Regions from separate parts of the Pseudomonas sp. S1_G07 genome, predicted to be linked through region 3. Evidence: predicted binding sites of a transcription regulator. Region 3 holds the regulator's gene; each other region holds the start of a gene.
What was found. Region 3 encodes FliA, which starts transcription of late flagellar genes. Its sites were predicted from a motif close to CTAAAGTTTNNNNNNNNNNNGCCGNTAA; they were not measured.

Region 1 (5,253 bases), 340 kb from region 3:
CTGCGCGGCTGGCTCTGGATACGCTGGACCAGCTCGCCCAGGGACTTGATACCCTGCTGCTCCAGCATTTTGTTAAGACGGCTGGATACCAGGTATTGCTTGTTTTCACCGAGCAAAATGCCACAGGCTTTTTCCAGGAAGACCCGGAACTGTTCAAAATCCAAATTACCTGTAGACACTGATACCGCCTCTAAAATCATAAGACTGCCAAGGGTGAAAACCCTCAGCTGTGATCTGCTGCCTTGATCCGGTCGACTACCCGGGATGCCAGGTCATCAGGACGGAATTTGGCCAGGAAGTCATCGGCACCGACCTTCTTGACCATCGCCTGGTTGAATACACCCGACAGCGAAGTATGCAGGATGATATGCAATTTTTGCATGCGTGGATCGTTGCGTATCTCGGCCGTCAGCGTATAGCCATCCATTTCCGGCATCTCGATGTCGGAAATCATCATCAAGAATTCTTCTTCCGGCTTCTTGCCTTCGTCCACCAGCTTGCGCAGGTAATCCAGCGCCTGGCGGCCATCATTGAGCGCCACCACTTCCACGCCGACGGTCTGCAGGCAGCGGGTCACCTGCTTACGCGCCACCGAGGAGTCATCCACCGTCAGCACGCGCAACGAAATCGCCTTATGCGCCGTCTCGGCGTCCACCACACCCACGGAGATCGATTCCGAGGTAGGAGCCACTTCGGCAAGGATCTTCTCCACGTCGATGATTTCCACCAACTGGTTATCCACTCGCGTCACCGCCGTGAGGTAGTGATCGCGGCCAGTGCCCTTGGGCGGCGGATGGATCTCCTCCCAGTTCATATTGACGATGCGTTCCACCGAACGTACCAGGAAACCCTGGGTCTTGGTGTTGTATTCGGTGATGATCACAAACGGGTTTTCACGGTCCTGCAGACCTGCCGAACTGGTGGCCAGGGCCAGGTCGAGAATCGGGATGGTCGCCCCACGAATATTGGCCACGCCGCACACCACCGGGCTGGACTTGGGCATGATCGTCAGCTTGGGGCATTGCAACACTTCCCGCACTTTGAACACGTTGATGCCATATAGCTGCTTGCCGTCGAGACGAAAAAGCAACAATTCCAGGCGATTCTGCCCTACCAGCTGTGTGCGCTGGTTTACTGCATCCATTACACCTGCCATGCCCAGACTCCTACGCTAAAACCTTTGGGGGTACGACGCGTACCCGACACTAAACGGCACGAGCTTTGCTGATGATTTGATATTTAGCTGGCCATGGTTATGAAAACGACAGTTTCCCGACGCCCTGACTTCACACCGTATCGCAGAACCCTCTGCGTGACGCTGGCGTTGCTTGCATTCAGCCTGGGCACCGCGGCCCGCGCAGACAACGTCACCTTGCCTGATCTACTTATCGGCGTCACCCAAGGGTTTCTTGAGTTCACTGTAGAAGATTATCTGGCGACCACACAGACACCGGGGCGTTATGAAATCCAGGTCAACACGTTGGACCCCCGTCTGCGTATGCCAATGTGCGACAAGGAATTGACAGCGTCCCTGGAAAGCCCCGCCCAACCCATCGGCCGCGTGACGGTACGGGTACGCTGCGACGGCGCCTCGCCCTGGACCGTATTCGTGCCGGCCCAGGTCAAACTGTTCCGTGATGTCGTGGTGGTGACGCGCCCGCTCAAGCGCACCGGCATTATCGGTGACGAAGACGTGGCGCTGCGTGAACGGGACATCAGCCAGATCAACCAGGGCTACCTGACGTCGCTGGACCAGGCCATCGGGCAAAAACTGACCCGACCAGTGGTCACCGACCAAGTGATAACCCTGGTACACCTGGAACAGGCCGAGGTGATTCGCAAGGGCGATCAGGTGGTGATCTCGGCCAGCAGCGGCGGGCTCAGCGTGAAAATGCCGGGGGAGGCCTTGTCCAATGGCGGCATGAGCGAGCAGATCAGAGTCAAGAACCTCAACTCCAATCGAGTGATCAAGGCGCGGGTGACAGCCCCCGGGCAAGTCGAGGTCGCGTTATAGATGACTGGTACAGGACGCCAGGTTTTCCTACACTGTGCACGAGATATCCCGTGCGGAGATTTATTGTCATTCGCGCCTAAAGTTAATCCGGGTATTGCCGAAAACATGGCAAGCGTCCAAATACCCAGAGGTTTTTTTCATCATGGTCATTGATTTCAGCCGTTTAAATAACACCCCGTCTACGTCAGGCACTTCGCGCACCACCGGTGCCAAGGACAGCGTAGAAGCCAAGGCCCAGCCACTGCCCGCCAAGGCAGAACAGGCCAGCGCCAGCCAAAGCGGGGAATCCGTACACCTGAGCAATGAGGCTCAACAGTTGCAGAAGGTCACTGACTCGCTGCGCGATCAACCGGTGGTCAATAAAGCCCGAGTGGCCGAATTGAAACAGGCAATCGCCGATGGCAGCTATAAGGTCGACAGCAACCGTGTAGCCAGCAAGCTGCTTAACTTCGAAGCCGAGCGCTAGGCAAAGGCCTGCGCAGGGCTTTTGGACGCTTAAACACCAAGGCCAGCCATGCATCACGACGAAAACCTGCTGCAACTGATCATTGATGATCTAGCGCCGACGCAACAATTGCTCGAGCTGCTAAAAGAAGAATCCCTGGCTCTTTATGGCCGGGACATGCCGCTGCTGGAAGAAATCCTGGCGCGCAAGCAATCGCTGATCGTGCTGCTGGAACAGCACGGCAAAAAACGCAGCCAGATCCTCACCAGCCTGGGCCTGCCGGCAGACCATGACGGCCTGGCGCAGTTGGCCAGTCACTCCTCGGTCGGCGATCAATTGCTGGCCCAGAGCAAAGAACTCAATCAATTGCTCGCCCGGTGCCAGGAAGCCAACCTGCTCAACGGTCAGTCGATCCAGCTTCAGCAAGCCACGACCGCCAACCAGTTACGTATACTCCACGGCGGAGAGCCTCCGGCACTCTATAACGCGCAAGGCTCCACCTCGCGCCTGGTCAAGCCGAGCACCCGCAGCCAAGCCTGACACCGGTTTACAGCGCGCCCTATCCAAGGTGCGCTACATGCTGGCAAAATGCCGGTTCTTGCGTGTAGTCGTATTTTGTCTGGAGATGGAAGAACCGTGTTCAACGCCCTTAATGCGGAAGATGCTCCGCAGCCACCCAAGGTGCTCACCACGCCTCTGGAAATCGCCGGCACCTTGCGGATGCTGCAAGAAAGCCATGACCCGCTGATCATTACCTTCCACGAACGCAGCCAGCGGTTCCAAAGCTACCTGGTGGATGTCAACCGTGACAGCAAGGCGCTGGCACTGGATGAAATGATTCCCCGCGACGGCGAACGCCACCTGGAAAACGGCGAACCGTTTCGCATCGAAGGGTTCCACGACGGCGTGCGCATCGCCTGGGAAAGCAATGGCACCCTGACCATCAGCGAGAAAGACGGCCACCGTATCTACACTGGCCACCTGCCGAACGAGGTGGTCTACCACCAGCGTCGCAACGCATTCCGTGCCGCCCTGAAACTGGCGCAACTGGTGAGCATCGAGTTGGGCGGCGAAAAGCTGAAGTTTCCCGCAAGCGGAAAATTGCTGGATATTTCCGCTACCGGCTGCAAATTGCGCTTTGAAGGTGATATCTCCGAACGCCTGCAATTGGGCCAAGTGTACGACCGCTTTATCGCCGCCCTGCCGTTTGGCAGCATGACTACCTCGGTGGAACTGCGTCATCTGCACTTCGAAGAGAGGATCAACACCACCTTCGCCGGCGTGCGCTTCCACAATATGAGTGGCCTGGTGCAGCGCCAGGTTGAGCGCTTTGTATACCAGTTGCAGCGTGAAGCGCGCCGGTTCGACAAGGACGACGATTTTTAATTGCTGAAGATCGCGGCAAAAAAAACGGGCAGACCCTTTGGGATCTGCCCGTTTTTGCGTTCAGGGGCGCGCCCTGCTCAGGTCATGGGGATGTTCTTCCGGCCCAAGGGGTTCTGGCGGCCCCTCAAAGAGCGGCTCATCCTCCGTTGGCTGCGGGTCATTCTCCGGCTCAGGCTCGGAGACGGTCGCTTGCATCTGCTCCTGGACCACCTGCTCGTCAACTCGCGGGTCCAGCGCCGCCACCAGCGGTGAACTCGACATGCTGTCGGGCATCGCCACGTGATGCAGCGGTGCGTCTTCCACCTGGTGCAGGTTGGTCACGGCCTTAGGCCGGATTCGCCACACCAGGATCAGCGCGCACAGGCTGAAGAAGGCATACAGCATCTGGCTGCCGAACAGCTTCATCACCACACCCGCCAGCAACGGCCCGACACTGGCGCCAACGCCGTAGGTCACCAGCAACATGGCTGTCAGCGATACCCGCCGATCCCCTTCCACATGGTCGTTGGAAAACGCCACGGCCAGCGGGTACAGGCAAAACTGAACAAGTGAACACAGGAAGCCCGCTACAAACAGCACTTCCAGTGGCACCCGGGTCATGATCGCCAGCGGCAATGCCGCCACCGCCAGGCACAAGGCAAAGCAGCGGATCAGCAGCGCGCGGTCATAGCGGTCCGACAACCAGCCCAGCGGCCATTGCACCAACAGGCCGGCAAAAATGCAGCTACCCATGAACAGACCCACCTGCTCGGTGGTCAGCCCCTGCTGTGAAGCATAGAGCGGCGCCAGGCCGTAGAACGAACCGACGATCAACCCCGCGCCCAATACCGTACTCAACGACTGTGGTACACGCTTGATAAAGAAGCGCGGCTCCATCGGCGCGGGATGCAGGGCCGCCGGGTGAATACGCCGGGTCATGGCCACTGGCACCAGGCACAGCGCAAAACACAGCGCTACCAGCATCAGCAGTTCAAGGCCGAGCTGGGGGTGCATGACCAGGATCAACTGACCCAACACCAGGCCCAGGTAGGAAGCGATCATATAGCCGCTGAACACCACGCCACGTTGCTTGGCATCGGCCTGCTCATTGAGCCAGCTTTCGATGACCATGTATTGGCACATCATCCCCAGGCCCACGATCATCCGCAGCACGATCCAGGCCGGCAGCCAATCCACCAGGCCGTGGCCCAGCACTGCCGCGCCGACGATACCGGCACACGTGGCGTACGCACGAATATGCCCGACCCGGGCAATCAAGCGGTGCCCGATCTTGCCGCCCAGCACCAGGCCGAAGTAGTTGGCTGCCATCAACGCACCCACCCACAGGCTGTCGACATGGTCGGCCGCCAGGCGCAAGGCCAGGTAGGTACTGAGCAGGCCGGAGCCGATCAGCATCATCAAGGAGGCG
Region 2 (5,253 bases), 1.3 Mb from region 3:
CACCACCACGCCTATGCGTGCAAGCGCACGAAAGGTGCGATCCATCAGGAAATCCTTGGTGGACGGTGGCTGGCATGCTGAGTCCGGGTTAACCGGGACGACAAAAGGTGTGTTCATTGGCTAATTCCGAAACAGGGAGAGAGCGCTCCCGGCATGGTTGACACCCCATGCCGAGAGAGCCTGGCAAGCCTTACTGAATGTTGGCGGACGCTTTACGAACCTGATTGACAACCGAAGGTGGCAGCGGGATGTAGCCCATCGAGTCGGCGATTTTCTGACCTTCGGTCAGGCTGTACTCGACCATTTCACGCATGGCTTTGGCCTTGGCCGGGTTGCCGTTGTCCTTGCGGAAGATCATCCAGGTGTAGGACGTGATCGGGTAGGACTTGGCACCGTCCGGGTCCGGCAGCCAGGCCACCAGGCTTTCCGGCATCTTCACCGCAGCCAGTGCTTCTGCACCGCTTTCGGCGTTCGGCACCACGTAATGGCCGGACTTGTTCTGCAACTGGGCGAAGTCAACCTTGGCCAACTTGGCAAAGCCGTATTCGATGTAGCCAATTGCGCCCGGGGTCTGGCGTACGGTGGCGGTCACACCATCGTTCTTGGGCGATTTGATGAACTTGTCGCTGGCTGGCCAGTTGACGGTGTTGCCTTCACCCAAGTCTTTCTTGAAGTCCGGGTTGATGGCCGACAGGTGCTTGGTGAATACCGCAGTGGTGCCGCTGGAGTCCGCACGCACCACGACGGTGATCGGCGTATCGGTCAGTTTCAGTTCCGGGTTGGCGGCGACGATCTTCGGGTCGTTCCACTTGGTGATCTTGCCCAGGAAGATGTCGGAGTACACGTCGCGTGGCAGCTTCAGCCCTTTCGGATTGCCCGGCAGGTTGTAGGCCAGCACGATTTCACCGGCGGTCATCGGCAGCAATTGTGCGCCTTCGGCGACCTTGGCGATGTCTTCGTCTTTCATCGCGGAGTCACTGGCGGCAAAGTCGACGGTTTTGTTCAGGAAATCCTGTACACCCGCACCACTGCCCTTGGACTGGTAGTCAACCGTGACACCAGGGGTTTTCTTGCTGAAATCCTTGAACCACGTGAGGTAGATCGGGGCTGGGAAACTCGCGCCGGAACCGGTCAGGCGGATGCTTTCGGCAGCAAACACCGAGGTGGCACCAAGAGAAACCGCGACGGCGAGTGCAGCAGACTTCATCAGACGTTTCATTCAGGAAAATCCTAGTGATTTCGGGCTCGGCAACTTTGCAACATTCTTGTTACGGTTTCATGAATGCATAGTGGCAAAGCGCTGTTTTTTCCCTTTCCCCTCCTGCGTAACGAATTTTGCCGTCATTGATCAGTAACAAATTGAGTCTAAGACTCTGCCATCCCCCCACAACGCGAGCACGACCATGTCCTCACTGGAAGACACCTCGTTGATCCAGCGCATCCACCGCGAGCTGCTGGATCACAGTGACGAAGAGCTGGAACTGGAATTATCCGAAGATGGGCATGACCTCAATGCACTGTTCGACGAGCACATCAAGGACGGCAGCGAGAAGGAAGCGCGCAGGATCTATTTCAGCGAGCTGTTCCGCCTGCAGGGCGAGCTGGTCAAGCTGCAGAGTTGGGTCGTCAAGACGGGCCACAAGGTAGTGATCCTGTTCGAAGGGCGCGATGCCGCCGGCAAGGGCGGTGTAATCAAGCGCATTACCCAGCGCCTGAACCCCAGGGTCTGCAGGGTGGCGGCCCTGCCCGCACCGAATGACCGCGAACAGACCCAATGGTACTTCCAGCGCTACGTTTCGCACCTGCCCGCCGCCGGCGAAATCGTGCTGTTCGACCGCAGTTGGTACAACCGCGCAGGCGTCGAACAAGTGATGGGGTTTTGCAACGACGACCAGTACGAGGAGTTTTTCCGCACGGTGCCGGAGTTCGAGCGCATGCTGGCCCGTTCAGGCATCCAGTTGATCAAGTACTGGTTCTCCATCTCCGACCAGGAACAGCACCTGCGCTTTCTCAGTCGCATTCACGATCCGCTCAAGCAGTGGAAGCTCAGCCCCATGGACCTGGAGTCGCGTCGGCGTTGGGAGGCCTATACCAAGGCCAAGGAAATCATGCTGGAACGCACCCACATCGCCGAAGCACCGTGGTGGGTGGTACAAGCCGATGACAAGAAGAAAGCCCGCCTCAACTGCATCCACCACCTGCTGGGGCAAATGCCCTATGAAGAGGTGGCGGCGCCTGTGATCGAACTGCCGCAACGCGAGCGGCAGGAAGACTACTCGCGCAATCCGACGCCACCGGAACTCATCGTGCCTCAGCGCTATTGATACCCGGCAGCAGGCAAGGTTACTGCAACCCTCCTCCCATCACCTTGTACAAGGTCACCCGATGACTCTGCTCCGCCAGGCGCAGGGTCATCGGGTGCTGCTGCGCGCGGCACCACGAGCGCTGTGAATACAGTGCTTCGAGGCAGCTTTGTGAACCGCAAAAATAACTGTACAAAAAATAACTATATGTACAACTTTAACTAAAGTTCTCGATCTCAACGCCGACAGACTCACTGAAACGTTTAATCACACAAAAACGTAATTCGCCGAATGAGCCACGCAGAGCCAGGCACCCGAGAAAATGGAACGTTCTCAACTACAAACCCATTACAAACCGCCCCATTCCGGGCTGTGAGAACTCCATGAATATCCTTGCTCCTGCCGTGCACCTGGCGAACCGATTACGCTTTCCCACGAAATTCGGTGTACTGGCCATCATTGTCCTGATCCCTCTGGTTCTGCTCGGAACACGCGTCATTCATCAAATCAACGAAAGCCTTGAGGGCATTCGCTCGGAAGAATTGGGCCAGAGCTATCTATTGGACGTGACGCCCGTTCTGCGCTTATCGATGTTGCAACGCGCGCTCACCAACCGCTTGCTCAGCGGGGATAGAACCGCTCAAGCCGATCTATCAGCCAACCAGGTGAAGCTGGAGGACGCCTTTTCGAAACTGGCCGCCACCGACAGGCAATTGAACATGCAGCTGCAAACCGGTGATCGCGTGCAGCGCCTGCACACGGGGGCGCAGCGGTTGATCGAGCAGGCGAAGGCCCAGCCTAACCCCAGCGCGATGTTCGACGATTGGAACGACCAACTCACCGAGACGTTGAACTTCGTGTACTACATATCGGCCACGTCTGGCATGGTGTTGGATGAAGATTACGCATCGCTGTTCATGATCGACCAGAGCACCTTGAGACTGCCACGGCAAATCAACATCGTCGGGCAATTGCGCGGGCTGGCCAGCGGGCTGCATGACGGCCAAACGTTGAGTGCGGGTACGCGCAGCGTGATCAAGTCGATGCTCAAAACTGAGTTACTCATCCGCAAGGAACTTCAACAAAACCTGGCACTGTTGCGCCGCAGAGAACCCGCTCTGGCCGACCGTATTCAGGCACCGATCACCAATGCTTTCGCGGGGTTGGACAGCTTTCGCGCCGACCTTGAAGTATTGATCGGCGCGCCAGGCGACACCATCAGCGGCGTGCAGAACTTGCCGGCCAAGGGTAATGCCGTGGTGGCTGACTTGTACAAAGCGCAAGACACCCTGCAGGACGCACTGATGAATGCGCTCGAGCGCCGCGTTCAGGAAAAAATCTCGGAACGGTTATTCATCCTGGTGATGTTCGCTGTTCTTGGCCTGTTGCTGGTGTATGTATTCAGCGGCATCTACAGCGCCATGCGCCGAACCATCAACGACGTTTTGATTGCCACCCAACTGATCGCGCAGGGCGATGTGAGCGTGCGCATTCAAATCCGTGGCAAAGATGAAATGGCCGACATGAGCAATGGCCTTAACCATATGGTGCAAGCTTTTGGCTCCTCGCTGGCTCAGGTCGAACGGAGTTCACAATCAGTCTCCGATGCGGCTGAGCGCATAGGCGTGTCGATTGACCGGGCTAAACGCTCGATGAGCGCCCAGCAAAGCGAAACCGAACAAGTCGCCACAGCCATCAACGAGATGACCACCAGCGTTGCGGACGTGGCGCAAAACACCGAGGGTGCCGCCCATGCCGCCGAGCACGCCAGCCATTCCTCCAACGCCGGTCTGGCGAAGATGCAGGAAACCCGAGTGACTATTGAAGCCCTGGCCGATGAAGTGGAGCGCAGTGCGCAAAAGGTCTCGGCGCTTGCGCAACACAGCCAGCAGATCGGCGGCGTTATCGAGGTGATCCGCAACATCGCCGATCAAACGAACCTGCTGGCGTTGAACGCCGCCATCGAAGCGGCCCGCGCCGGTGAGCAGGGTCGAGGCTTCGCGGTGGTCGCAGACGAGGTAAGAACCCTCGCCTCGCGCACACAAAACTCCACCGAAGAAATCCGCCGGATAATCCAAGAGCTGCAATTGGCCACGGGCGACGCCGTCGAGCAAATGAAAGCGGGCAAACTACGCGCGCAAGAATGTATCGAGTCCGCTGACCAGGCCTCGACCAGCCTCGACGCTATCAATGACGGCGTAGATCAGATCGTCAGCATGAACACCCAGATCGCCAGCGCGGCGGTTCAGCAACACGCCGTCTCGGAAGATATCAATCGCAACGTGACCGAGATTCGTAGCGGCAGTATTGCGCTGATGGAGGGCATAGAAGACAACGCCGTGACAGCGAACGAGCTTTCTTCGCTGGCAGGGGAACTGCGTACTGTCGTTTCGCGCTTCAAGCTGTAAGGCGACACGGGGGCACTCCAATTTATTGGAGCCCCCAGCCTGATTACGCGCCTACCAATAGCCCATTCGCGATCTCCGAGCGACAGAGCCCCTGGATACTCTTTTCCCCCTTTCTGATTTAAATCAATCAGCCCTCGTACCTTCACGCAGACAGTAGACGCAGCAGTCGCACCCTCGCATTCGAGGTTGCAGAAACTCTCGTTTCGTGGAGGCTCGTTATGGCTACGCACCTGCAAGGCACTCAACCGATCGTCCCGCCATCCGCCCAACCTGTCGTTGCAGGCAGCCTGCACAAGGTAGAACCCAAGCGCCTGTCGCTGAGTCTGTTGATTGCCCTGGTAGTCGGTTCGATGATCGGCAGCGGTATTTTCAGCCTGCCGCAAAATATGGCCGCCAGCGCTGGCGCTGGCGCGATTCTGATTGGCTGGTTGATCACCGGCGTCGGCATGTTGTCGTTGGCCTTGGTCTATCAGATGTTGTCCAATCGCCAACCCGCGCTGGACAACGGGGTGTTCGCCTATGCCCGTGCGCTGGGCGGTGAA
Region 3 (5,253 bases):
GAACTACCGGTTGCCTACCTGACCGATGGGCCGCGGATCCCGGATGATCTGCATCTGCCGCGCCGTCATCAGTTGGTCAGCCGCGCCGTGAGCGTGCAAATGCAAGACGAGCCTAGCGAGGAAGCGATGGCCGATATGTTCGCCGACCTCTACCACAACCCGACAAAACGGGTCGGTTGAAGTCAGGATGAACACCGTGAAATGTACCTACATCGATGGTCTGCAAGCGATTCACGCGGCCAAGCCATGTAGCCTGCGTCTAAGCAAGACAAGGTAAAGAAATAAAATGGGCAGCATGCATCCCGTACAGGTGATCGCGGTGACCGGCGGCAAAGGTGGCGTCGGCAAAACTAACGTGTCAGTGAATTTGTCCCTGGCCCTGGCAGAGCTTGGCCGTCGCGTCATGCTGCTGGATGCGGACCTGGGGCTGGCGAACGTCGACGTTCTGCTCGGGCTGACACCCAAACATACCCTCGCCGATGTGATCGAGGGGCGCTGCGAGCTGCGCGATGTTCTGCTCCAGGGCCCTGGCGGGGTTCGCATCGTGCCGGCCGCCTCCGGCACCCAGAGCATGGTGCACCTGAGCCCGGCGCAGCATGCCGGCCTGATCCAGGCGTTCAGTGATATCGGCGATAACCTCGACGTGCTGGTGATCGACACCGCCGCCGGGATCGGCGAGTCCGTGGTCAGCTTCGTGCGCGCGGCCCAGGAAGTGCTGCTGGTGGTCTGCGATGAACCCACCTCGATCACCGACGCCTATGCGCTGATCAAACTGCTTAACCGTGACTACGGCATGAATCGCTTCCGCGTCCTGGCCAACATGGCCCAGAGCCCGCAGGAAGGTCGCAACCTGTTCGCCAAGTTGACCAAGGTCACGGATCGCTTTCTCGATGTCGCCTTACAATACGTCGGCGCGGTTCCCTACGACGAGTGTGTGCGCAAGGCTGTGCAAAAGCAGCGTGCAGTCTACGAAGCGTTCCCTCGTTCCAAATGTGCACTGGCGTTCAAGGCGATTGCCCAGAAGGTCGATACCTGGCCGTTGCCCGCCAACCCCCGGGGGCATTTGGAGTTTTTCGTCGAGCGATTGGTTCATCAGACGAGCGCAGGACCGGTGCTATGACCGCGAACGGCTATAACGTTTACAAGAAGTCTGCCCGTGACAGTCAGGGTGAGTTGATCGAACGCTATGCGCCGTTGGTCAAGCGTATTGCCTATCACCTGCTGGCTCGCCTTCCCGCCAGCGTCCAGGTCGAAGACCTGATCCAGGCGGGCATGATCGGCCTGCTCGAAGTGTCGACCAAGTACGATGCCAGCAAAGGGGCGAGTTTCGAGACGTATGCGGGTATCCGCATCCGTGGCGCGATGCTCGACGAGGTGCGTAAGGGGGATTGGGCGCCACGTTCGGTACACCGCAATACGCGCATGGTCAGTGACGCAATTCGTGCAATTGAAGCAAAAACCGGTCGCGACGCTAAAGATCACGAAGTTGCGGCCGAACTCCAATTGAGTCTCGACGATTATTACGGGATTTTGAACGACACCTTGGGCAGCCGCCTGTTCAGTTTCGACGACCTGTTGCAGGACGGCGAACACGAAGGGCTGCACGAGGACGGAGCGAGTACTCATATGGAGCCGGCGCGCGACCTGGAAGATGAACGCTTCCAGGGCGCGTTGGCAGACGCGATTGCCAATTTGCCTGAGCGTGAGCGACTGGTATTGGCGCTGTACTACGACGAAGAACTGAACCTCAAGGAAATCGGTGAGGTCCTGGGGGTCAGCGAATCGCGGGTCAGCCAGTTACACAGCCAGTGCGCGGCCCGCTTGCGGGGGCGTTTGGGAGAGTGGCGAGCGCGCTGACAGGCAGTGTGTGGGCGCTTGAGAACTTCACCGCGAGGGTGTTTGACCTTTGCGGTTTGATCCAGGGTGCCCCCGACAGTCCTTTTTGTGTAATGCCTGTTGATTGAAATGGCGCGTCCAGGTGCTGGGCGCGTTTAAGACTGCTTGGAGGTCGAATTGGACAAGAACATGAAAATCCTCATCGTGGATGACTTCTCAACGATGCGGCGGATCATAAAAAACCTGTTGCGTGACCTTGGGTTCACCAACACGGCCGAAGCAGACGACGGGACCACTGCGCTCCCGATGTTGCAAAGTGGCAACTTTGATTTTCTGGTCACTGACTGGAACATGCCGGGTATGACCGGTATCGACTTGCTGCGCAAAGTGCGTGCCGATGAAAGGCTCAAGCACCTGCCGGTATTGATGGTCACCGCTGAAGCCAAACGTGAGCAAATCATCGAAGCCGCCCAGGCCGGGGTCAACGGTTACGTGGTCAAGCCTTTCACTGCACAAGCCTTGAAAGAGAAGATTGAAAAAATCTTCGAACGCATCCACGGCTAATGCCATCGCGGGGGAGCTATGGACAATAACGAAACGTCACAGGGAGACTTTGAGTCAACCCTGAAAAAACATGCTCACCAGTTGGTCGAATGCCTTGAAAGAGGCCAGTTTGGCGAAGCGGTGCAGTTGATCCATGAGCTCAACCAGACCCGTGACCGCGGTCTGTACCAGGAAGTGGGCAAGCTCACGCGTGAGCTGCACAGTGCAATCGTCAATTTCCAGATTGACCCGCACATGCCCCAGGCCGAAGAAATCTCGCAAATCACCGATGCCACCGAACGCCTGTCCTATGTGGTCAGGCTGACTGAGGCGGCGGCCAACCGCACCATGGACCTGGTGGAAAACGCCACGCCCTTGGTCAACGGCATGGCGACGGATGCCCAGGCGCTCAGCGCTGACTGGGGCCGCTTCATGCGCCGTGAAGTGGGGGCTGAAGAGTTTCGTGAGCTGGCCCGTCGGGTCGAAGGGTTCCTGTCACGCAGCGAGCAGGAAAACCGTACGGTTTCCAGCAACCTCAATGACATTCTGCTGGCCCAGGACTACCAGGACCTTACCGGTCAGGTGATCAAGCGCGTGACCCAATTGGTCACCGAAGTGGAAAGCAATCTGCTCAAATTAGTGCTGATGGCAGGCCAGGTTGATCGTTTTGCCGGCATCGAACATGACCGCGCAGCGATCCTCTCGGAAAAAGATCCACAAAAACATCTCGCCAAGGGTGAAGGTCCGCAGATTCATGCCGATAAACGTGAAGACGTTGTGTCAGGTCAGGATGACGTAGATGACCTGTTATCCAGTTTAGGCTTCTAAGGAGCACCCACATGAGCTTCGGCGCCGATGAAGAGATCCTTCAGGATTTCCTTGTAGAGGCCGGCGAAATTTTAGAGCAACTGTCCGAACAACTGGTCGAGCTGGAAAGCCGCCCGGATGATGCGAACCTGCTCAATGCAATTTTTCGCGGTTTTCACACTGTAAAAGGGGGCGCCGGCTTCCTCCAGCTCCATGAGCTGGTGGAGTGCTGCCACATCGCCGAGAACGTCTTCGACATCCTGCGCAAGGGTGAGCGTAAGGTTGATTCGGAGTTGATGGACGTGATTCTCGAAGCACTGGATGCGGTCAACGGCATGTTCAGCGAAGTTCGCGAACGTGCCCCGATCACCGCGGCCACCCCGGAGCTGCTGGCCGCCCTGGCGCGCTATGCCGAACCTGCCGACACCTCGGCGGCGCCTGTGGCCGAAGCGGTACCTGAGCCGGTCGCGGAGCCTGAGGCGGATGTGACGGACAGTGAGTTCGAGCAGTTGCTCAACTCCCTCAGCGCCGTCAAGGCCGAGGCCGAGGCATCGACCGTCGTCGCGCCGGTTGCCACGCCAGCCGTAGCCCCGAGCAGCGAAGACATTACCGACGCGGAATTCGAATCCCTGCTCGATCAGTTGCATGGCAAGGGCCAGTTTGCCGCCGATGCCGTGGTGCCTGCCGCGGCCGCGCCAGCACCCGCTGCTGCGAGCACCGACATTACCGACGACGAATTCGAAGCGTTGCTGGACCAGTTGCATGGCAAAGGCACCTTTGCGGTCGATGCCTTGCCGGAAGGTGCGGGCACGGCTGCAGCGCCTGCCGCGCCGGCCACCCCCGCGCAGCCGGCCGGTGCTGGCCTGATCACCGATCACGAATTCGAAGCGTTGCTGGACGATTTGCACGGTAAGGGCAAGTTCAGCGAAGTGGCCCCCACCGCAGCGGCCACTGCCGCCCCGGTAGCGGCTAAACCCGCGCCTGCCAAGGCTGCGGCGCCTGCCGCTGGCAAACCAGCCCCGGCACCTGCCGCAGCCCCTGCTCCGGCGCGCGCCGCCGCGGCACCGGTTGCGGAAAAGCCGGCCAGTGAAGCCGAAACCACCGTGCGGGTCGATACCGCGCGCCTGGACGACATCATGAATATGGTTGGTGAACTGGTACTGGTGCGTAACCGCCTGGTGCGCCTGGGCCTGAACAGTGGCGATGAAACCATGCAAAAGGCCGTGTCGAACCTCGACGTGGTCACCGCCGATCTGCAAACCGCTGTCATGAAAACGCGGATGCAGCCGATCAAGAAAGTCTTCGGCCGCTTCCCGCGCCTGGTGCGTGACCTGGCGCGCCAGCTGAAGAAAGAGATCAACCTGGAACTGGTGGGTGAAGAAACCGACCTCGACAAAAACCTCGTCGAGGCCCTGGCCGACCCGCTGGTCCACTTGGTGCGCAACGCGGTCGACCATGGCGTTGAAACCCCGGAAGAACGCGAAGCCTCGGGCAAGTCCCGCAACGGCAAGGTGATTCTGGCGGCGGAGCAAGAGGGCGACCATATCCTGCTGTCGATCACCGATGACGGCAAGGGCATGGACCCGGCCATCCTGCGCAATATCGCGGTCAAGCGTGGCGTGATGGACAAGGACGCCGCCGACCGCCTGACCGATACCGAGTGCTACAACCTGATCTTCGCCCCGGGCTTCTCGACCAAGACCGAGATTTCCGACGTGTCCGGGCGTGGTGTCGGCATGGACGTAGTGAAAACCAAGATCAGCCAGCTCAACGGTTCGATCAACATCTACTCGACCAAGGGCCAGGGCTCGAAGATCGTGATCAAGGTGCCGTTGACCTTGGCGATCATGCCGACCCTGATGGTGATGCTGGGTGACCAGGCCTTCGCCTTCCCGCTGGTCAACGTCAACGAGATCTTCCACCTCGACCTGTCGCGCACCAACGTGGTGGACGGCCAGGAAGTGGTGATCGTGCGCGACAAGGCGTTGCCCCTGTTCTACCTCAAGCGCTGGCTGGTGGCGTCGGCGGCTCATGAAGAGCAGCGCGAAGGCCATGTGGTGATTCTTT
Region 4 (5,253 bases), 1.6 Mb from region 3:
CGGAAAACAGCCATAGCACGGCGGCAAATCCCAACATCACCGCTGCCCCAAAGCCAACGCCGACCCGCCCGGCCATGCGCACCCGCAGTAACTGCCCGGCACCGTAATGCTGACCGATGCGCATGGTCACCGCGTAGGACATGCCAGCTGGCACCATGAACGCCACCGAGACGATTTGCAGGGCAATCTGATGCGCCGCCAATGGCGTACTGCCCATGGTGCCCATGCACAGGGCGGCAAAGGCAAACAGCCCGACTTCCACCGCATAGGTGCCACCAATCGGCAGGCCCAGACGCCACAGCTCGCGCAAATACTGGGTGTTGAGGCGCAGCAGACCGTGGCTCAACGGGTAGGCGGCGTAGGCACGGTTGCTGCGGATGTACCACATCAGCGTCAGCGCCATGCCGTTGGCGACGATTGCCGTGACCAGACCAATGCCCATCAGGCCTAGTTTCGGCAGGCCGAACATGCCCTCGATCAACGCATGGTTGAGCAGGTAGTTCAGCACCGTGCCACCCAGGCTGATCACCATCACAGGGGTGGCCTTGCCGATGGCGCTGGTGAAACCACGCAAAGCCATGAAGCTCAGGTAGCCGGGCAGGGCAAACGGCAGGATTGTCAGGAACTGCCCCGCCGACTGCACGTTGGTGTCGGTCTGGCCGAACATCAGCAACACCGGCTTGAGGTTCCACAACAGCAAGGCCGCCGCCAGGGCCATCAGCCAGGCGAGCCAGAGCCCGGCCTGGGTCAAACGCGTGGCGCCGTCGATGTCGCCCGCGCCATGACGGATGGCTACCAGGGTGCCCACGGCGGCAATCACACCGATGCAGAAAATCGATACGAACGAATAGCTCGCCGCGCCCAGGCCACCTCCGGCCAGTGCTTCGGGGCTCAGTCGCGCCATCATCAAGGTGTCGGTCAGCACCATCAGCATGTGTGCCAACTGTGAGGCGATCAACGGCCCTGACAGCCGCAGAATGGCCCAGAGTTCGGTACGTGCCGGATGCTGCATGATCATCAAGTTCACAAAGTCAGAGGGTCGGGGAGAGGCTCGATTCTCGGCGCTCTGCACCCATTTCGCAAAGGGATAAAAGCGATTGTTTGCATGATTAAAACTCATGTCTGACCTATTCTGGCAGGGTTTTGGTATCGCGCCGTCGGAGCTTTCGTTATGTCTCGTCGTCTTCCTCCCCTTTATGCCCTGCGCGCATTTGAGGCCGCCTCCCGGCACAACTCATTCACCCGCGCGGCCGAAGAACTGTCCATTACCCAGAGTGCGGTGAGCCGACATATCCGTACGCTTGAAGAGCATTTCGCCTGCCGCCTGTTCCGGCGCAGTGGGCGTAACCTGCAGCTCACCGAAGCGGCGCGCCTGCTGTTGCCTGGCGTGCGCGAGGGCTTTGCCGCGCTCGAGCGTGCCTGCCATACCCTGAACGCCGAAGATGACATCCTGCGGATGAAGGCGCCGTCCACACTGACGATGCGCTGGCTGTTGGGGCGGCTCAGTCGTTTCCGGCATTTGCAGCCGGGCAATGAAGTGCAGCTCACCAGCGCCTGGATGAGCGTCGACGAGGTGGACTTCAACCAGGAGCCTTTCGACTGCGCGGTGCTGTTGAGCTACGGCCATTTTCCGGCGGACTGGGAGGCCTGCTATCTGTTCCCGGAGCTATTGATTCCCGTCGGTGCGCCGAACCTGTTGAGCGATGGCCCCTGGGACGTGAACCGCCTGGCGAGTGCCGAGTTGCTGCACCCCACCCCCGACCGCAGGGACTGGCGCAATTGGCTGGAGCGCATGGGGCTGTCGTCCCAGGTGTCGCTCAAGGGCGGTCAGGTGTTCGATACGCTGGAGTTGGGCATGATCGCCGCCGCACGGGGGTACGGCGTGTCCATGGGCGACTTGCTGATGGTTGCCGAAGACGTGGCACAAGGGCGGCTGAGCCTGCCGTGGCCGACGGCGGTGGCCAGCGGAGAAAATTACTACCTGGTGTGGCCGAAAACCCGTCCTGGGGGCGAGCGCTTGCGGCGATTGGCGGACTTTCTCCAGGGCGAGGTGCAGGCGATGTTGCTGCCGGCGGTAGAGCGCCTCGATTGAATGGCCCTGGGTGCTGGGGCGCAACCGTTTGCGCGATGCCCGTGTGAATCGCTCAAGTATTGCCTCGGCCCGCCGAAGTAGGTGTATTAAAACTATCGTGCACCAACGTTTCCCACCAGATAATTTGCCGAGCAGCGCTATGAGATCAGGATGATCCTGGCCTCGGCCAGGAGCTGACATGTCTCAACCTCGTGCCCGGATCGCCTCCCAGTTAGGTCTCGCGTTAGCCGTGATTTTGGCTATCGCTATCAGCGGCAGTACCGTTTTCGCCTTGCGCTCCCTCGACTCCGCCAACCTCGATACCCGCGAGGAGCACCTGGCCAGTGAGGCGCGCCTGTTGGCCGACCAACTCAACACCTTCCACACAACCTTGCGCGAGAGCACGCAACGTTTGAGCGGGCTGTTTGAAAAGCGTTTTGGCGCTGGCTTGAGCGTGCGCGCGGACCAACCCGTAACCGTGGCGGGTGTGCAGACCCCCAGCCTGTACCTGGGCAGCGACATACTGAACAACAATTTTGCCGACGTGGATGAGTTCAAGCAGATATCGGGTGGCGTGGCCACGGTGTTTGTGCGCAGCGGCGACGACTTCATCCGCATCAGCACATCGTTGACCAAGCAGGACGGCAACCGCGCCATCGGCACTGTACTGGATCGCCAGGGCCCGGCTTACCAGCGCGTGCTCAGTGGGCAGACTTACATTGGCCGTGCGGTGTTGTTCGATCGCTCCTACATGACACAGTACAGCCCGGTGCGCGACAGCGGCGGTCAGGTTATTGCCGTGCTGTTTATCGGCTTTGATTACACCGACGCCCAGAACGCCCAGTTTGAAAACCTCAAGCGCTTCCGTATTGGCCAGACCGGCTCCCTGGCATTACTGGATGAGCAGAAGCGCTGGCTGGTACCGCCGGCCGGTGTACAGGCCCTGGATCAGTCGGTGCCGGTGATGCTGGACCTGGCCAAGACCCCAGGCAAAGGCCGTTTCTGGAGCGACAAGAACGAAGATTTCTACAGCGTTTCGGTGCCGTTCGAGGGTGGGCCCTGGGCGGTGGTGGCGAGCATGCCGAAAGCCGAAATCCGCTCGGTCACCTGGGCGGTCGGGATTCGCCTGGTGATCGGCAGTGTGTTGGCGATGTTGCTGGCGGTGGGGGCCACGGTCTGGCTGTTGCGCAGCAAGCTGCAGCCTTTGAGTGATTTGGTTCGCCAGGCCGAAGCGCTGGGGGCAGGCGACCTGAGCGCCCGGCTTAACGTCTCCAGCCATGATGAGATCGGCCAACTGGCGCGCAGCTTCAACCAGATGGGTGAAGCGCTGTCGACCATGGTGTCGCATATCCGCAAGGCGGCCGAAGAGGTCAACGGTCGCGCCCAGGCGCTGTCCGGTTTGTCCGGAGGGGCCTACGAAGGCATGGAGCAGCAGTCCGGCGAGATCACCAGCATGGCCGGCGCGGTAGAAGAATTCAGCGCCACCTCGCTGAATATTGCCGACAACATGGGCAACACCGAGCGCCTGGCCCAGGAAAACGCCCAGCAAACCCGCATCGGTCGCAACTCGATGAACGAGGCGTCGACGTCCCTGGAACATATCGCCACCGCACTGAACAGCACCGCCACAGTGATTAATACCTTGGGCCAGCGTTCTCAGGAAATCGGCGGGATCGTGGGTGTGATCACTTCCATTGCCGAGCAGACCAACCTGCTGGCGCTCAACGCCGCCATCGAGGCCGCGAGGGCCGGCGAGCAGGGACGTGGTTTTGCCGTGGTCGCCGACGAAGTGCGTAACCTGGCGTCGCGTACTCGTCAGGCCACCGACGAGATTTCCGGGATGATCCAGAGCATCCAGCAGGAAACCGGCAACGCCATCAGTACCATGGAGCACGGCAAAGTGCTGATGCAGGAAGGCTTGTCTCGCAACGCCGACGTGGCTTCGGCCCTGGCGCGTATCGACGAGCAAAGCCGCTCGGCCGGTCAGCAATTCGCCGCGATCACTACCGCCACCCAGGAGCAAAGCAGCACCGCGACCTTGCTCAGCAGCAATTTGCAGAGCATTGCGCTGGCCAACAGCGAGCAGCGTGAAGTGGTATCGAACCTGGCGATTACCGCCAAGGAACTGGAAACGCTGGCTGCGAGCTTACGCCATGAGGTGGATCGCTTCCGCTGAGGCACCGCTAATCGACATGTGTGCGGGGCTGTATAAGGCTCAGGTGATCGCCGCCGGGCGGTATTGCAAGGCCTCCTTAAGATGATTGCGGGTGATGACCTCCACCTGATCCAGGTCCGCCAGCGTGCGGGCCACCTTGAGCAACCGGTGCGCCGCGCGCAGCGACAACGTCAGTCGTTCGCAGGCGCTCTCCAGCCAGCCTTCATCGGCTTTCGCCAACTGGCAGTGCCTGCGCAACCCCGGCAGATCGAGGAAGGCATTGGCGCAGCCCTGGCGCCGTTGCTGGCGCTCGCGGGCCTCGGCAACCAGGGCTGAGGCCTTTGCGGTGTTGTCGCCGGCCTGTTGGGTCGGGTTCAGCGCTGTGCTTTCCCGTGCCACGGTGAGGTGCAGGTCAATCCTGTCCAGCAACGGCCCGGAGAGCTTGTTGCGATAGCGCTGGATCTGCTCCGGCGTACAGCGACAGCGCCCACTGGGCTCCCCCAGGTAACCGCAAGGGCAGGGGTTCATGGCTGCCACCAGTTGAAATCGCGCCGGGAAACTTACGCGGTCGCGCGCGCGGGAAATCACGATATGCCCCGACTCCAGCGGCTCACGCAATACCTCCAGCACCTTGCGATCAAACTCGGGCAATTCATCCAGAAACAGCACCCCGTGGTGGGCCAGGGTGATTTCCCCTGGCTGAGGTTTCGACCCGCCACCGACCAATGCGGGGCCTGAAGCGGAATGGTGGGGCTGGCGAAACGGTCGGTGTGGCCAATGGCTGAGCGGTGCGAGGCTGACCACAGACTGGATTGCCGCCACTTCCAGGGCCTCCTGTTCGCTCAGCGGCGGCAGCAGACCGGGCAGGCGGCTGGCGAGCAAGGTCTTGCCGGTGCCCGGTGGCCCGCTAAGCAGCAGGTTATGCGCGCCTGCCGCTGCGATCAGCAATGCACGCTTGGCGGCAAGTTGGCCCTGAACTTCACTCAAGTCCGGGTAGGGCTTGTTCAGATACTGCAAGCCATCGGAC

Region 1: the regulator FliA is predicted to act here: its motif matches at 2,091-2,118, upstream of flgM (flagellar biosynthesis anti-sigma factor FlgM).
Region 2: the regulator FliA is predicted to act here: its motif matches at 2,525-2,552, upstream of AB4O05_RS18225 (methyl-accepting chemotaxis protein).
Region 4: the regulator FliA is predicted to act here: its motif matches at 2,144-2,171, upstream of AB4O05_RS03860 (methyl-accepting chemotaxis protein).

The regions. Positions count from the first base shown of each region.
Region 1 is NZ_CP162778.1:5,653,778-5,659,030, forward strand. It holds gene cheR (protein-glutamate O-methyltransferase CheR) at 1-179, opposite strand, end outside; gene AB4O05_RS25740 (chemotaxis protein CheV) at 224-1,156, opposite strand; gene flgA (flagellar basal body P-ring formation chaperone FlgA) at 1,250-2,014, shown strand; gene flgM (flagellar biosynthesis anti-sigma factor FlgM) at 2,157-2,480, shown strand; gene AB4O05_RS25755 (flagella synthesis protein FlgN) at 2,529-2,999, shown strand; gene AB4O05_RS25760 (flagellar brake protein) at 3,096-3,845, shown strand; gene AB4O05_RS25765 (MFS transporter) at 3,906-5,253, opposite strand, start outside.
Region 2 is NZ_CP162778.1:3,993,998-3,999,250, reverse strand. It holds gene pstC (phosphate ABC transporter permease subunit PstC) at 1-117, opposite strand, end outside; gene pstS (phosphate ABC transporter substrate-binding protein PstS) at 191-1,219, opposite strand; gene ppk2 (polyphosphate kinase 2) at 1,404-2,324, shown strand; partial or broken gene AB4O05_RS18230 (transporter) at 2,344-2,490, opposite strand; gene AB4O05_RS18225 (methyl-accepting chemotaxis protein) at 2,687-4,711, shown strand; gene arcD (arginine-ornithine antiporter) at 4,930-5,253, shown strand, end outside.
Region 3 is NZ_CP162778.1:5,314,908-5,320,160, reverse strand. It holds gene flhF (flagellar biosynthesis protein FlhF) at 1-180, shown strand, start outside; gene fleN (flagellar synthesis regulator FleN) at 287-1,120, shown strand; gene fliA (RNA polymerase sigma factor FliA) at 1,117-1,857, shown strand; gene AB4O05_RS24150 (chemotaxis response regulator CheY) at 2,026-2,400, shown strand; gene AB4O05_RS24145 (protein phosphatase CheZ) at 2,419-3,207, shown strand; gene AB4O05_RS24140 (chemotaxis protein CheA) at 3,219-5,253, shown strand, end outside.
Region 4 is NZ_CP162778.1:807,736-812,988, reverse strand. It holds gene AB4O05_RS03870 (NorM family multidrug efflux MATE transporter) at 1-1,018, opposite strand, end outside; gene AB4O05_RS03865 (LysR substrate-binding domain-containing protein) at 1,172-2,092, shown strand; gene AB4O05_RS03860 (methyl-accepting chemotaxis protein) at 2,271-4,247, shown strand; partial or broken gene AB4O05_RS03855 (YifB family Mg chelatase-like AAA ATPase) at 4,287-5,253, opposite strand, start outside.